One region of the Lysinibacillus sp. UBA6686 genome, then DNA from elsewhere that is predicted to be linked to it. Evidence: riboswitches for the same ligand, from Rfam matches in the RefSeq annotation. Region 1 holds a riboswitch; each other region holds the start of a gene.
What was found. A riboswitch is a leader RNA that binds a small molecule or an ion and turns the genes downstream of it on or off. The one in region 1 is predicted to bind thiamine pyrophosphate.

Region 1 (3,831 bases):
GTCCTATACTTATTTGTCTTTTCCCTATACAATTTAATATGAAGGGAGAGGAAAACATGCCTCAATTTTTTTTGATGACAATCACTTATATTGTCTCAGTCATCCTAACCTTTTCATCCTTTTTCATGCAAATAAATGGTCAATCTTCGTTAGACATCTCTAATCGTTTTCCTGTTGTATTTGCACCTTTTAATGTTAGTCATGTAATTTGGATCGTCATTTATATGTTACTTGGTTATTGGTTAGTCATGAATTTTAAAAAGACAACAATTAAACAGACTGTTCTTTTTAGCAGCATATGTATATTGCAGATTTCCACGGTAATCGTGTGGCATCAGGAGTTATTTATCGCATCTCTTGGCAGTACATTACTTTTAGTCTTCTGTTTGTTTTCGCTGTACAATACATATCCTCTTTGCGACAAGTCATTGACAGGACGCATCCCTTTCTCTATTTACTATGCATGGTCGACATTTATGTTGATGACAGATACAAGCTTTACATTAACAGCTTATGGATGGAACGGCTTTGGTCTTAGCAATCCTCTATGGGCAGTCATCTTATTGACAATTGGTGTTGCCATCGCATTACATATGCGCTTCCATCATTTCGATATTATGTATCCATCTGTTTTTATTTGGGCTTATATTGGAATCGCGTTACATAATGGTTTAGAAGAGCTACTTGTAACAACAGCTGCATTATTTTTATGTGGTGTACTATTAGTCGGTATACTTTTCATAAAAAAGAATCCTGCCCCCCAAAAATAATTGGGTAGCAGGATTTTTATTATGCCTCATCTAATGAAGTTAGAATAATTGGTTTGTCTTTTGTCACAATGATCGAATGTTCAATTTGGGCAACAAGTGATTTATCTGGTGTAACAAATGTCCAGCCATCACCAGCTTCAACAATATGCTCTGCCTTTGCTGAGATAAAAGGCTCAACCGCAAGTACCATGCCCTCTTTCATAATGGTAGAATCCCATGCATCATAATAGTTTAAAATATGATTTGGCTCATCATGTAAGGAACGACCTAAGCCATGACCTGTTAGGTTCATAATCACCGTTAAGTCATTGGCATATGCTTCACGCTCAACTGCTTTTCCAATTTGATTTAATTTTGACCCAGCTTTTACTTTTGTCATTGCGCGATCGAAGGCACTTTTTGCCACACGACATAGTTTTTCTTTATCCTCATAGCCTACACCCACGACAAATGAAATTCCTGTATCTGCAAAGTAGCCATTTAAAGAACCAGAAACATCAATATTAACAATGTCTCCCTCTTGAATTACGCGTTTTCCGGGAATACCGTGAGCTACTTCCTCGTTGACACTGATACATGTATATCCTGGGAAGTCATATTCTCCTTTAGGTCCAGAAATCGCACCTGCCTCAGTAAACATACGACCGGCAATTTCATCGAGTTCAAGTGTTGTTACACCAGGTTTTGTCGCAGCCTTCATTGCTTCACGAATTTCGGCACAAATACGACCGATTTTTTTAAAGGCTTCAATCTCTTCTTGTGTTTTTACAATCATTTATAACGTCCCTTTCATCTAATATCTACACTTTAATATAACATAACTTGTTTGACATAAAACGCTAAACGCTTTAAATATTGTATGCCCTCATAAATTGCAAAGTGCTGAAATGTAACAATATTTCTACAGCGAGTAAAATTTATAATAGCCAAATCTAAATACCAAAAACCCTCCACTACTGTGAAGGGTAGAGTATTTATGATTTTCGTTGCATTAATTGTGGTGCTGCTGTAAATAATAGAACACCGACAATGGCAGTTAAAACTGTTGCTGGTAACATATATGTTCCATTATAAATAATTGAATAAATCCATGCATTTTGATCGCCAGCATACTCTGAGAAAAATACCGCGCCTGCAATAGTATGTGCTGCATAGCGTAAAAAACCTGCCAATACAGTTCCTACAATAATATATAGTGCCATTTTCGTTTTGTTTAGATTATTTGCAGCCTCAAGCACTGGTCGACGAACAATTGCTACCAAGCCGACTACCGTAAAGGCAACGCCATAATCGAGTAAGCCCTGAAGCCAATGTACAATTGTAGGACCAAACATTGTTTGCATAGCACCAATAAGAAAGCCCGTTGTCAGTCCAGGCAAAAGCCCCCAACGGAAGGCTATTAAAATTATTGGTACCATCACTAGACTAACAGAGCCACCTTGTGCCCATACTTTAAAGGAAATCTGATCTAGCACAAGACCAATTGCTGCAAATATCGCAATCTCCACAAGCATTAAAAGTCTTTTTTTGTCCATTTTATTCTCTCCTTTGTTCCGATGTAGGATACAAGAGCAGGAATAGAAATCAAATTACTTTTTGACTCTATCTGGCAAAAAAAAACAATGCCAGGACAGAGCCTCACATCGTACAAGTGTCGGTTTCTATCCACATCCCTACGCAAGTGTTAACTTACAGGTTCAAAGAGTGAAGGCATTACGTGCCTAGTCTCAGCTGACATCATCAGCTCCCCTTGTGGTCGTTACATCTTTTTTATTTGAACAACCTCATTGTACGCAAATACGGATATGATTACAACTCTAATTTCACAATATTTTTTGAAACTTTGCTGTTTTTCATGCGTAAATATTAAAAAAGGAGGTACAACTATGGAGAACCAAAAAATTTTATCTGCCTTTAGTTATCTTAGCGTCTTTTTCGCACCCTTTATTGTGCCGTTAATTGTTTACTTTGTTTCTAAAGATAGTGATGTAAAAAGACACTCTATTCGAGCACTTATTTCGCATTTAATCCCAGTTGTATTTGGTATCATCTTCTTTGCTGTTTTTGTCTTCTCAACTATATCCTTTAACACTTTTGACCCAGGATCAGGTAGTAATACATTTATAATCGTTTGGTTTGCATCATTTGCCATTTACTTACTCGTCTCATTAGGGATTGTTATTTGGAATATCGTGCAAGCTGTTCGTGTTATTCGTTAATGTTTCATTTCTAACATAAAAAGGTAGAACTAATAGTAAAAGGAGCTGTTATTTTATGAAAGTATCTAAAGTTGTCAAAACCGCCGTAAAATTAGCACCTATCATTATACCCATTGTAAAAAAAGTAATTGCCGCGAAGAAAGGAGCCCCTTATTCTTCCAAAGACAGCTATAAAAAATAATACCCCTAAACTCATTTTAAGGTAAATATCTAAATTAAAAATCTGCTCTCTTTTACTGGTAAGCGTCATTCCAATCCCTTAGGATTTGAAACGCTTACTTTTTTATGGCAGATTTTTTTATGCCTCAAATAACTGCATTCTTATACTTGGTATAGCAGATTTATATTAAAATAGGGTTTAGCACTACAGATGAGGGGTTGTTTAAAATAAATAGCGAAAAACAATTAATGAGCTTGGTTAATGCAGCACAGGTTCTAACTTCAACACTCGATATTAACCAAGTATTAGAAAAACTGATGAGTGAGGTGCTCCATGTAATTGAAGGTGCTGATGCAGGGGTATTGTTTATGTTGAATACAGAAACTAATCGTCTTGTTGCCAAGCATGCCATTGGCTATGACCTGGCTTATTTAAAAAAGATTCACCTTGCCTCAAATGAAGGGATGACTGGAAAGGTATTTTCCCAAAAACAAGCATTTAGATTCCACTCTAGCAGCGATGTTACAGAAAGCATGGCGGATTTATTTCCACAGTATGAAGAAAACTATACAAAAGCAGTTGGTGATTTTACTTACCCCAAAAGTGCTGTTTGTGCTCCACTTCTTGATAAAAGTAACTCATGCATAGGGGTATTAACAATCGTCAATTTTTCAGGAGACAC
Region 2 (3,831 bases), on a different contig from region 1:
GATCGACCTTGGGAAATTATCGAAACAGGTCCACTTAACAATAAGGAAGAGGCTGTGGATACGATTTTATCCGTAACGCCAGGCGGTGGGACAGAGATTTATGGATCTCTCGCAAGGGCCTATGAAAACTTAGCAGATTTAAAGCTACAGCGTAAGCATATTATTCTATTAACAGATGGACAGTCACAGTCAGGAAATTATGAAGACTTAATCGCTGAAGGAAAAGAGAATGGTGTAACATTATCTACTGTAGCGATTGGACAGGATGCAGATGCCAATTTACTTGAAGCGCTTAGTGAAATGGGTACCGGACGATTCTATGACGTTGTTGATGAGCAGACAATACCTTCTATTTTATCCCGTGAAACGGCAATGATTTCACGCACATATATTGAGGATAATCCCTTCTATCCAACCATCTACAATGCATCTGGTTGGAACACGTTATTTGCAAATGGTGTACCTCAAATGAATGCTTATATTGGAACAACAGCAAAGCAGGGGGCCTCTGTCATTGCTGAAAGCGAGAAAGAGGATCCAGTACTAGCGCAGTGGCAATATGGTCTTGGTAAGACATTTGCCTTTACTTCTGATTCGACAGGTAAATGGACAGGTGACTGGGCAAGATGGCAGGATTGGGGAACGTTTTGGCAAACACTTATTTCACAAATGCTCCCAAGCTATAATGATGTTGCCTACGACGTACGTTTAGAATCGGATGGTTCATTTGTTATTACAGATCCTACCAATGAAGCAGCTTTTTTAGATGTTGTAGCTGTCAATGAAGCAGGAGAAGAACTTGAAACACAGCTTGAGGCTATTTCAGCCTCACAGATTCGGGCAGTTGTGCAAGCGGAGCCAGGGTTAATTTTCTTCCGTATCGCTGATGAAGATCAAGCTATTTTTCAAGCGGGTATAAGTGTACCTTACAGTGCTGAATATGAGTTACGACCTGTAAACGATAAGCTGGTGGAAGAACTGACAAAGCAAACGGGTGGCTCTGTTTTGAAAGAACCGAAGGAGGTATTTCGTGAATTTACGAAGAAAGGCGCAGATCGTCAAAATATAGCAACATGGCTTATATTAGCAGGTATGTTACTGTTCTTCATCGATATTACAATCCGACGCTTTGGCTGGAGCTTCTTTGCTAAGTCGAAGAAAAAAGAGCAGCTTGTTGAAAATAAAACCACACAGGCAGAGGATACAAATGTTGCTCAGCTATTAAAGGGCATGAAGAAAAGATAATTTGGATTAAATGACAGTGCAAAATGATTGATTATTTTGCACTGTTTTTTCGTTTTAAAGTGAAAAGGAAGAAGCTTTCGTTCAAAGGGAAACCCTGCTCAAGAGGGAAATCCTTGCTCTGAAAAATTTAACGAAAATTTTTAATAAGTGCAGTATTTCGTAAACTATTAGCAATTGCTACACCAAAAATAGCACCAATAATACTAGAGGTTAAAAAGGCAGGCATGAAAAACATTGATGCTACGGATGTCCCCATTAAGATATATGCATATGGTACGGCAATGAGGGAGGCGATAATGCCAGTTCCTACTATTTCACCAACGCCCGCTAGCCAAGGCATACCACTGTATTTATAAGCCAGTGCTGCACAAAATGCGCCAATGACACTGCCAGGAATGGCTAATAGGGAGCCTGTCCCTGTTAAAATACGAATAATCGCTGTAGTAAGGGCAATGATAATAGTTGGTATTGGTCCGAGTAGAATGGCACCGATGACATTGATGGCATGTTGTATCGGATAAGCTCGCGCAATCCCTATTGGAATTGAAACGAAGGTAGAACCTGCTATGGCAATTGCCACTAATAAGGCCATGATGGTTAATTTTCGAACTGACATAAGTTACACTCCCTTGAAATATAAAATGAATTGTTATCTCTGCTAAACTGGCAAGCACAAAAAGGCCGCTCCCTGAAAACAATAGGAAGCGGCCTTGCATTTACATATCAAAAAGCAAGATGTCGCCACTTCCCTCCGCTAGTATGAACTAGATCAGGTTCAAAGGGTCCGTATATGGTCATATACGTCTCAGCCTTTTAAAGACTCCCCTAGTGGTAATAATTATTCAATTTCTGTTTAGCATTGTAACAACATAAATGTATCATACTACTAATAATAGTCAATAACTTTTCAGATTATTTGGAATCAGGCTGCATAAGATGCGGCGCTTTTTTCATTGTCCAGATAAGGGCAAGGAAGAAGCAAGCCATTAAAATAATAGCACCAAATATATAAGGGCTATTCATATTCCAATCAAATAAAATACCCGCCAATGCTGGACCAATCATATTGCCAAGACTCATATAAGCATTATTCAGACCTGCTGCAAATCCTTGCTCATTTTCGGCAAGCTTGGAGATCAGTGTGTTAACAGCAGGACGAATTAATGTTGTGGCTGTCGAGAAGATTGTCGCAACAACTAAAATAAGGGCAAACCCAGATACGAATAATATTAAGTAGATCGATATGGCTGCAATAAATAAATTGACTAATACGACCTTCATTTCACCATAACGATTAAAGAGTGGTGTAATAACAAACATTTGTACAACTACACCAAAAGCACCACCCACTACTAAAATAATAGCAATATCCCCAGGTGTATAATGAAACTTTTCTGTAACAAATAATGATAAAGTCGTTTGGAAATTAGCAATTCCGAACGAGAATACCATCATAATAATGAGCATAACAAAGTAAGGCATATGTACTGAACGTACCATTTGTTTCGCGAGATTGTCTTGCTTATGCATTTTTTGTGCTGCGTTTGGTTTGGTAGATGGTAATAAAAAGAACGATAAAATAGAAGCCAAAATAGCCGCAGCTCCAGCTGTATAAAATGGAAAATGTAAGCTAACATGTGATAAGAAACCACCAATACCGGGTCCTATCATAAAGCCAAGAGACATGGCAGCACCAAGCATCCCCATCCCTTTTCCACGTTCTTCATATGTTGTAACATCTGCGACAAATGCCATAATAGGAGGTGCCACAAAGGCTGATCCAAGGCCACCTAAAAAGCGTGCTAAGAAGAGCATCCACACTTCTGTAGAAAGTCCAAAGCCGATTTGAGCAAGTCCTGTTAGTATAAGTCCGAAAATAATAAGATTTTTTCGACCATACTGATCCGAAAGATTCCCAGCAATTGGAGAAAAAACGAATTGAGCGAAGGCGAACGTTGCAATAAGCATACCTAGAACTTGTCCTGCAGCACCAAATATTCTTAAATACTCGGGCATTACAGGAATAATAATCCCAATACTCCCCATTGCGATAAACATATTAAACATTAAAATATACAAAGCCGCCTTATTGGACTTCTGCTGGGTCATCGAATACCCCCCTTTTTCTAATCAAATATAGTACAGTCTATCACAAAGAAAAATGGTTTGCTAATAGTTAGGATTACACGAAATAGTGGACCAATGGTTTATTCTTAAACTACTAAATGATAAATATTTTGCAATAATAATGTAGTGTTCAATTTGTAAATTCCACAAGTTTTTTTGTGGAATTTACTTTTTTTCTTGTATTGAATTAGGGGTTACACCATTTGTTCTTATGTTAATCTTTTTATGTCAACTATATTACAAAATTTGTAATAATTAGTGATTGATATATGGTTGATGTTCCTTTAATAATTCCTGTGTAACGGCTTCCTTTTGGTTCTTTATTAGGCAATCAAAAGCCGAGAATCCGAGAGAAATTGATATTAAAAAGGAGAGGAAATGAAATGGTAACTATTCAAGCAGCAATGGAAAATTTAAGAGAATTAGGTATTAATCCAGTTACAGCAGTCATTGGGTCAA
Region 3 (3,831 bases), on a different contig from region 1:
TAAAAGGCACTGGTTTTAGTTTGCTTACATTTAGTTTAATTATCCTAAATAAAAAATGATTTAAACGTTGCTATTGTCTGGGAAATATCCTCACTATCACAAATAGCAGAAATAACAGCGATACCATCCGCACCAGCATCAATAACTGATTGTCCATTTGAACAATTTATGCCTCCAATTGCAACAATGGGAAGCTCAGGGTTTTCAATGCGTATGCCCTGCAAAAATTTTGTTCCACTTGGCGTTTTCGCATCGCTTTTAGAAGTAGTTGCAAAAATGGGACCAATTCCTACATAATCTGCTCCATATTGTAAAGCAGTTTCCAATTCAGCATGAGAATGAACTGAAACACCTAATATCATCTTTCCAATTTTTTTACGAATTTTAGATACAGGGAAATCCTCCTGACCAATATGAATTCCATCTGCCTTAAGTTTTACTGCAAGCTCTACATCATCATTGATAATAAACGGCACATTATACTGCTGACAAAGCTTTTGACAATGACGAGCAAAATTTTCATATTCTTGTCCTGTTAATGCACGAGGTCCCTTTTCTCGAAGCTGAAACATGGTGATCTCATGCTGTAAAGCTTTTTCAAGAACTTGTATTGGCTTCTGATGGACAACATTACCTGTGCCCATTATAAAATATAGCTGTAAATCATTACGATTCATGAATAATCACCTCACAAGTCTCCTTATAGTTTTGATAGGCAAAATGATTTGTCGGCCCATGCCCATTACCTAGAGCTAAATCATACGTTATTGCTAATTGAATAAATTTTTTTGCTTCGATAATTGCTTCTTTTATAGGAAGACCACTGCCCAAAAAAGCAGTTATGGCTGCTGAAAACGTACAGCCAGTACCATGTGTATTTTTTGATGCAATACGAGGAGTTTGCATAGAAAAAGAATGTCCATCTTTAAAAAATATATAATCAATGGCAAAATTCTTATCTGCTAAATGACCTCCTTTTATAATGACACATTGTACTCCAGTTTGTAGCAAGAGCTTGGCTACTTCTTTTATATCAGCTAAAGTGTTAATTTCTTTGCCAGTAAGCGTTTCGGCCTCTGGAATATTCGGAGTCACAATGGTTGCCACTGGCAGTAGAAGATTAATGATAGCATCAATGGCATCTTGTTGTAATAAGCTTTCTCCGCCCTTTGCAATCATCACAGGATCTACAATAAGTGGAACTTTGGTATTAGCCATTATCTGTGCAATAGTTTGTATAATGGCTGATGAAAATAGCATGCCTGTTTTCATAGCACTAATTGGGAAATCCTCCAATAGTGACTGTAGTTGTTGCTCAACAAAGCTTGCCTCAATGGGCATTACCCCTGATACACCAAGTGTATTTTGTGCGGTCAAAGCTGTAATGACAGAAGTTCCAAACACCTTTAATTCCTGAAAGGTTTTTAAATCAGCCTGTATACCAGCACCGCCGCCACTATCAGATCCAGCAATTGTCGTAACAACCTGCATTATCGTTCACCGTCCTTTGAAAGACGATATAGTTCATTCAATACAGCAATTTGAAAATCACCGATGTATTGTGTAGTAGAACCAGCTTGTTCAGCAATTTTTTTATAACATCTTAGTACATCTACTAATTGGTTATAGGGCTGATTGTCGGATACAAAAGCAGCGCAACAAATGGCACTTAATAAGCAGCCAGTACCGGTGACCTCTGTCATATGAGGATTTCCGCCTGTAATCCATTGTTGGTGATTTCCATCAGTTATGAAATCTTTTTCACCTGTGACAATCACTATACAATGATACAACTGAGCAATTCTTTTTGCTTCATTCTCTAAAGAAATTGAACCTGTTCCACTATCTACACCTTTTTGCTGCCATTTTACGTTGGCAATTGCGGCAAGCTCTCCAATATTGCAGCGAATTACTGCAAATTCAATCTCTTCTAACAGTTGCTTTACGGTTTGTTTTCGGTAGGTCGTGGCTCCAGCGCCAACTGGATCTAACACTACAGGTATGCCAAGTGCATTGGCTTTTTTTCCTGCAAGTATCATGGATTCTTTCGTTTTGTCATTAAGGGTACCAATATTTATCAATAAGCTTGAGGCAATTGCAACCATTTCCTCGACCTCATCATTGCCATCAGCCATAACTGGTGAGGCACCGATTGCTAAAAGCCCGTTTGCTTGAAAATTTGCCACTACATAATTTGTAATGCAATGAATTAGTGGGCTTTTTTTACGGATAGTTTGAAAAACCATTTTAAGTCCTCCTTTGTTGGATGGACGTAAGCGTGCAAAAAAGGCTCTTTTTTGTGCAAAAAATACACGCAAAGAGCCTTTCATCAATGAATTAGATGTGAATTGCTCCCTACGTCAGTATTAACTAACAGGTTCAAAGGGTCAGGTTTTACCTTCTCAACTCCTAATGAGTCCCCCTGCAATCTTGCTTTTAGTTGACCAAAATGTACCATACTTTTCTTTCCTGTTCAATAGATAGTTTTTATCTTCATTAGCAAATGTAGTTCTGTAGCGACAGCTACAATTACACCTAGGCGAAATTGATTGATGAACGTGACTGATGCCATATAGCAAAGTATGATAGTTGTCATGACTTTTCTAAAATAGAGTGCGAACCATTGAAAATGATAAAAATGGAGTTTTATAATGAGTCATAGCATAAGGGAGGCATTTGCCATGAAAAGACAGGATTTAATTGCACCTGAATGGTACAATATTACAGAGGAAATTGAAAAATATGCAAAGGATGCAAACAAGAATGCGCTCATTATTTATGATGAAAATGATGATGTTCAGTTTATTACATACGCACATTTACTGGCAAAGGCAAATCAGGCAGCACATGTTTTTACAAAACAAGGTTTAACAAAAGGTGATGTACTTATCGTGATGGTGCCTAGATCAGTAGAAGCCTATATTGTCTATATTGCTGCTCTAAAAGCTGGTATAACAATTATTCCTAGTTCAGAAATGCTAAGAGCGAAGGATATAGAATATCGTATAAACCACGCTCATGCAAAAGGCATTGTTGCATATGAGCCATATATTGAGCAATTTGATAACGTGAAAAACTTACAGGGCTTGCAGCAATTCGTAATAGGCACTGCTCACGAACCTTGGCAGTCATTACTTCAAAAAATGCAAGAACAACCAACAGACTACATAAGTTCAACGCCAACGAAAAGTTCAGACAAGGCATTTTTAGCTTATACAAGTGGTACAACAGGCAATCCTAAGGCAGCAGTACATACACATAGCTGGGGATTTGCACATTTACGAACAACAGCTCCAAATTGGTTAGGCGTACAGGAAGATGACATTGTTTGGGCTACGGCAGCTCCAGGTTGGCAAAAATGGATTTGGAGTCCATTCCTCGCTACATTAGGAAGTGGTGCAACCGCATTTGTGTACAAAGGCAAATTTAATGCAGCAACATATCTTACACTTCTTGAGAAATTCAATATTAATATTCTGTGCTGTACACCAACTGAATATCGATTTATGGCTGCACTAGAAAATTTACAAGATTTTAATTTAGAAAGTGTTCGTGAAGCCGTCTCAGCAGGAGAACCTCTAAATAGCGATGTAATAAAAGTGTTTGTGGATACTTTCGGTTTACAGGTAAGAGATGGCTATGGGCAAACTGAAAATACATTACTGGTTGGAACAATGGTAGGTATGGAGGCTAGAATTGGCTCAATGGGAAAACCAACTTCAGGAAATAAAGTAGAAATTATAGATGATTTTGGAAATCCTGTTGCAGTTGGAGAAGTAGGTGATATTGCCGTTCATCGTGAAACGCCTGCGTTATTTAAAAAATATTTAC
Region 4 (3,831 bases), on a different contig from region 1:
TTTATTGCTAGCGCTTTTCCAACATCCCGAAATAGTTCTAGTTTAGCATTAGAATATGATATCGAATCAGCAACAGCCGCACAAACTGTTTTATTTTCAACAATAGTGAGCTGTATTACAGTAACAATCGTTATTTATCTAGCAGAATTATTATTTCTTTCATAACATATGACGTAAAAAAAGGAATAGGCTTATGGCTTATTGCTTTTTTTTATGCTCCAAAAGTAAAATGAAGAAAAATACTAGAAAATAAAAGTGTTTTTGTAATTTATTGTAATTTTAAATATATACATAGGGTAAATAGGTACTAAATAATAATATTCAAAGGGGTGTTCATAGCTTTGCGTAAAGGTATGGAGTTATGGAAAAAATTTATCATCTTATTAGTAGCTATTATGATTGTTTTTAGTGTTGCTCTAGGTCTTATTGTCTATAAAAGTACAAAAAATATAGTGGAGTTGACGTTAAAAGAGAATAGTATGATTCTAGCAAGAAATGTCGTGAACCAGCTTGATTCAGAGAGGTATGGGCAGCTAGTTAAAAATCCAGAGAACCGTTCACTGTATCTTGATTTACAGAAGGAGCTTACGACAATACTGAAAACCAATTATGTAACGTATATTTATGTATTCAAGGGAACACCTGATGGTAAACAATCGATGGTGCTGGTGGATGCAGGAGATTTAAATAGTAAGGAAACCTATCAAATTGGAGATATTATAGAGGATATACCGTATGAAAGTGTTGTAAAAACAATTTCTAATAATGAGGATGGCTTTAGTGAGTTTGTTTCTGTAGAGGGATGGGGAGATTTTATTTCTGCTTATGCTCCTGTCAGAGCAGAAAATGGTGAAATTGTTGCATATGTTGGATTAGATATTGAGAGCTCCATTATTTACGGCATTCAAAAATCTGCTGTAACGAAGTACTTGCCTATACTTTTAGGCATAGTCATTTTATTGAGTGTCGTTATGATGACTACATTGTATTTGTATATGCGAAAATCATTGAAGCCAATATTTATCATGAAACGAGCAACAATAGCTTTTACAGATGGGAATATGGCAGAAGCTCAACAAATATTGGATGAAATAAGCTTTGAATCGAATGATGATATTTCAGATTTTAGTAGCAAATTTAAAGAGATGATGCAATCCATGTATCAAATAATATTTAATCTTTCGGGGATTGGCACAGATATATCTAAGGCCACTGATAGTTTACAGGAGGTAGGGGATAATGTGCAGCACTCAAGCAACAAGCTGATTGAAAGTGCAGGGGGAATAGAGGAGAGTGTGGATCGACAAAGAGACTTAGCGACACACTCCTTTAAAACAATTGAAGAAATGACGGCAGGAATTATGCAGATTTCAGACTCTGTTTCTTCTGTTATGAAAAGCTCCTCCAATACAGCCAATCTTATGAAGCACAGTCAATCTGAAGCGGCAATGATTACAGCCCGCATGAATGGCGTGGCAGATTTGGTAACGCATACGGCAAAAAATGTGAATGTTCTTGGTGAAAGATATAGTACAATTGAAAAAATGATAGGTGTTATTCAAAGTATTGCGGATCAAACAAATTTATTGGCTTTAAATGCGGCGATTGAGGCAGCAAGAGCAGGTGAGCATGGCAAAGGCTTTGCAATTGTCGCAGAAGAGGTGAAAAAGCTGGCAGAGATGACAAAGCTGTCAGCAGAAGATATTCGTCAGCATATATATGAATTTAAAATCGTGACAGAAATGGTTTTAAAAGAAATGGACCATAGTACTGTTGAAGTTAAAGAGGGAGCCCATTTGGTAATGGCCATTAGTGATGAGTTAGATCATTTGTTTGAAGCAGTAAAAGTAGTGGAGGTAGATGTACAAAATGTTTTTGAGGTTACAAACACAATGTCTAAAAACACGAACGTTGTCTTAACGGCATTAGAGCAAACGAATGAGGCATCTAAAGCTGTTATGTTAGAAACAAAGGAAGTAGCGGATGCATCAAAGTTACAAGAATCAACATTGAGCCAGCTAAGTAGTACGATTCATGAATTAACGGAGCAGGTAAAGCGTTTAGAGTTTATGAAGCAAAAATATAAACTCTGAAGGAAAAAATAGTAATGAAGCTTCCATCTCTTAGCAATATCTGTTACACTAGCATCAAACTTAATAGCATTGACTAGGGGAGTCTGATGAGTCAGGCTGAGAGGGAAACGCATAGAGGTTTCTTGACCCTTTGGACCTGATCTGGCTCATACCAGCGTGGGAAAGTTAAGAAATTATTGCGTGCTCTTTATAATGCGATAATTATACCTTTTACAATCATAGCCGGATCCAAAATTTTTTGGATTCGGTTTTTATTTTTGTTGGGGTGAGCTAGATTCGGTCCTTGTATGAATTTTCTATAAGGGAGAGAAGTAGGTCATGACAACAGTTAGCGAAAAGAACATTACGATTATGTCGAGCTTTGAGGGGAGTAAAAAGGTTTATGTAGAGGGTTCGAGACCAGATATTTTGGTACCGATGCGTGAAATTGCATTAAGTCCAACGACAGGAAGCTTTGGAGAAGAGAAAAATGCTCCAGTTCGTGTATATGATACGAGCGGTCCATATACTAACCCTGCCTATAAGGTAGATATTACGAGGGGCTTACCAGCGTTGCGAAGTAAATGGATTAGAGAGCGAGGGGATGTTGAGGAGTATGTAGGGCGAACTATTAAACCAGAGGATAATGGCTTCCGCAATGCTGATGATCCACGTATTCAAGAAAACGTTTTTCCTGAGCTATCTAGGAAACCTATACGTGCGAAAAAGGGGAGAAATATCACACAGCTTCATTATGCACGAAAGGGAATTATAACACCGGAAATGGAGTTTGTAGCGATTCGTGAAAATATGGAACCAGAATTTGTTCGCGCTGAAATTGCAGCGGGGCGAGCGATTATGCCTTCTAATATTAATCATCCTGAAGCTGAGCCAATGATTATAGGACGTAGCTTCCATGTGAAAATTAATGCTAATATTGGGAATTCAGCAGTATCATCTTCTATTGCAGAAGAGGTGGAGAAAATGACTTGGGCAACACGCTGGGGTGCTGATAATATAATGGATTTATCGACTGGTAAGCACATTCATACGACGCGTGAATGGATTATCCGTAATGCTGCGGTGCCAGTTGGAACAGTGCCAATTTACCAAGCACTTGAAAAGGTAAACGGTGTAGCTGAGGATTTAACATGGGAGGTGTATCGTGATACGTTAATCGAGCAGGCAGAGCAAGGCGTCGATTACTTTACGATTCATGCAGGCGTACTGTTGCGTTATGTGCCACTAACAGCAAATCGTGTGACAGGCATTGTGTCACGCGGAGGTTCAATTATGGCGCAATGGTGCTTATATCATCATCAAGAGAACTTTTTATATACACATTTTGAAGAAATCTGTGAAATCATGAAAACATATGATGTTGCCTTCTCGTTAGGGGATGGCTTACGTCCTGGATCGATTGCAGATGCTAATGACGAGGCACAGTTTGCAGAGCTTGAAACGTTAGGAGAATTAACACAGATTGCCTGGAAGCATGATGTACAGGTGATGGTGGAGGGGCCAGGCCACGTGCCAATGCATTTGATTAAAGAAAATATGGACAAGCAATTAGAGGTGTGCAAGGAGGCTCCGTTCTATACTTTAGGACCACTGACAACAGATATTGCACCTGGCTATGATCATATTACATCTGCTATTGGTGCGGCAATGATAGGTTGGTTTGGTACGGCAATGCTATGCTACGTGACACCAAAAGAGCATCTGGGCTTACCAAATCGAGAGGACGTTCGTGTAGGGG

Region 2: linked by a shared signal. The riboswitch ahead of thiW (energy coupling factor transporter S component ThiW) and the one ahead of thiT (energy-coupled thiamine transporter ThiT) in region 1 are both predicted to bind thiamine pyrophosphate.
Region 3: linked by a shared signal. The riboswitch ahead of thiM (hydroxyethylthiazole kinase) and the one ahead of thiT (energy-coupled thiamine transporter ThiT) in region 1 are both predicted to bind thiamine pyrophosphate.
Region 4: linked by a shared signal. The riboswitch ahead of thiC (phosphomethylpyrimidine synthase ThiC) and the one ahead of thiT (energy-coupled thiamine transporter ThiT) in region 1 are both predicted to bind thiamine pyrophosphate.

What each region holds. Positions count from the first base shown of each region.
Region 1 is NZ_DKJS01000041.1:68,851-72,681, reverse strand. Features, by position in the region: gene B2R82_RS10535 (hypothetical protein) at 57-770, shown strand; gene map (type I methionyl aminopeptidase) at 790-1,545, opposite strand; gene thiT (energy-coupled thiamine transporter ThiT) at 1,745-2,305, opposite strand; TPP riboswitch at 2,424-2,531, opposite strand; gene B2R82_RS10520 (DUF4870 domain-containing protein) at 2,657-2,989, shown strand; gene B2R82_RS10515 (hypothetical protein) at 3,045-3,170, shown strand; gene B2R82_RS10510 (GAF domain-containing protein) at 3,398-3,831, shown strand, end outside.
Region 2 is NZ_DKJS01000022.1:28,235-32,065, forward strand. Features, by position in the region: gene B2R82_RS05445 (VWA domain-containing protein) at 1-1,245, shown strand, start outside; gene thiW (energy coupling factor transporter S component ThiW) at 1,373-1,861, opposite strand; TPP riboswitch at 1,975-2,082, opposite strand; gene B2R82_RS05455 (MFS transporter) at 2,158-3,354, opposite strand; gene B2R82_RS05460 (LuxE family acyl-protein synthetase) at 3,756-3,831, shown strand, end outside.
Region 3 is NZ_DKJS01000037.1:87,180-91,010, reverse strand. Features, by position in the region: gene thiE (thiamine phosphate synthase) at 45-677, opposite strand; gene thiD (bifunctional hydroxymethylpyrimidine kinase/phosphomethylpyrimidine kinase) at 667-1,491, opposite strand; gene thiM (hydroxyethylthiazole kinase) at 1,491-2,246, opposite strand; TPP riboswitch at 2,336-2,434, opposite strand; gene mbcS (acyl-CoA synthetase MbcS) at 2,682-3,831, shown strand, end outside.
Region 4 is NZ_DKJS01000083.1:59,507-63,337, forward strand. Features, by position in the region: gene B2R82_RS22630 (AEC family transporter) at 1-165, shown strand, start outside; gene B2R82_RS22635 (methyl-accepting chemotaxis protein) at 342-2,093, shown strand; TPP riboswitch at 2,159-2,273, shown strand; gene thiC (phosphomethylpyrimidine synthase ThiC) at 2,412-3,831, shown strand, end outside.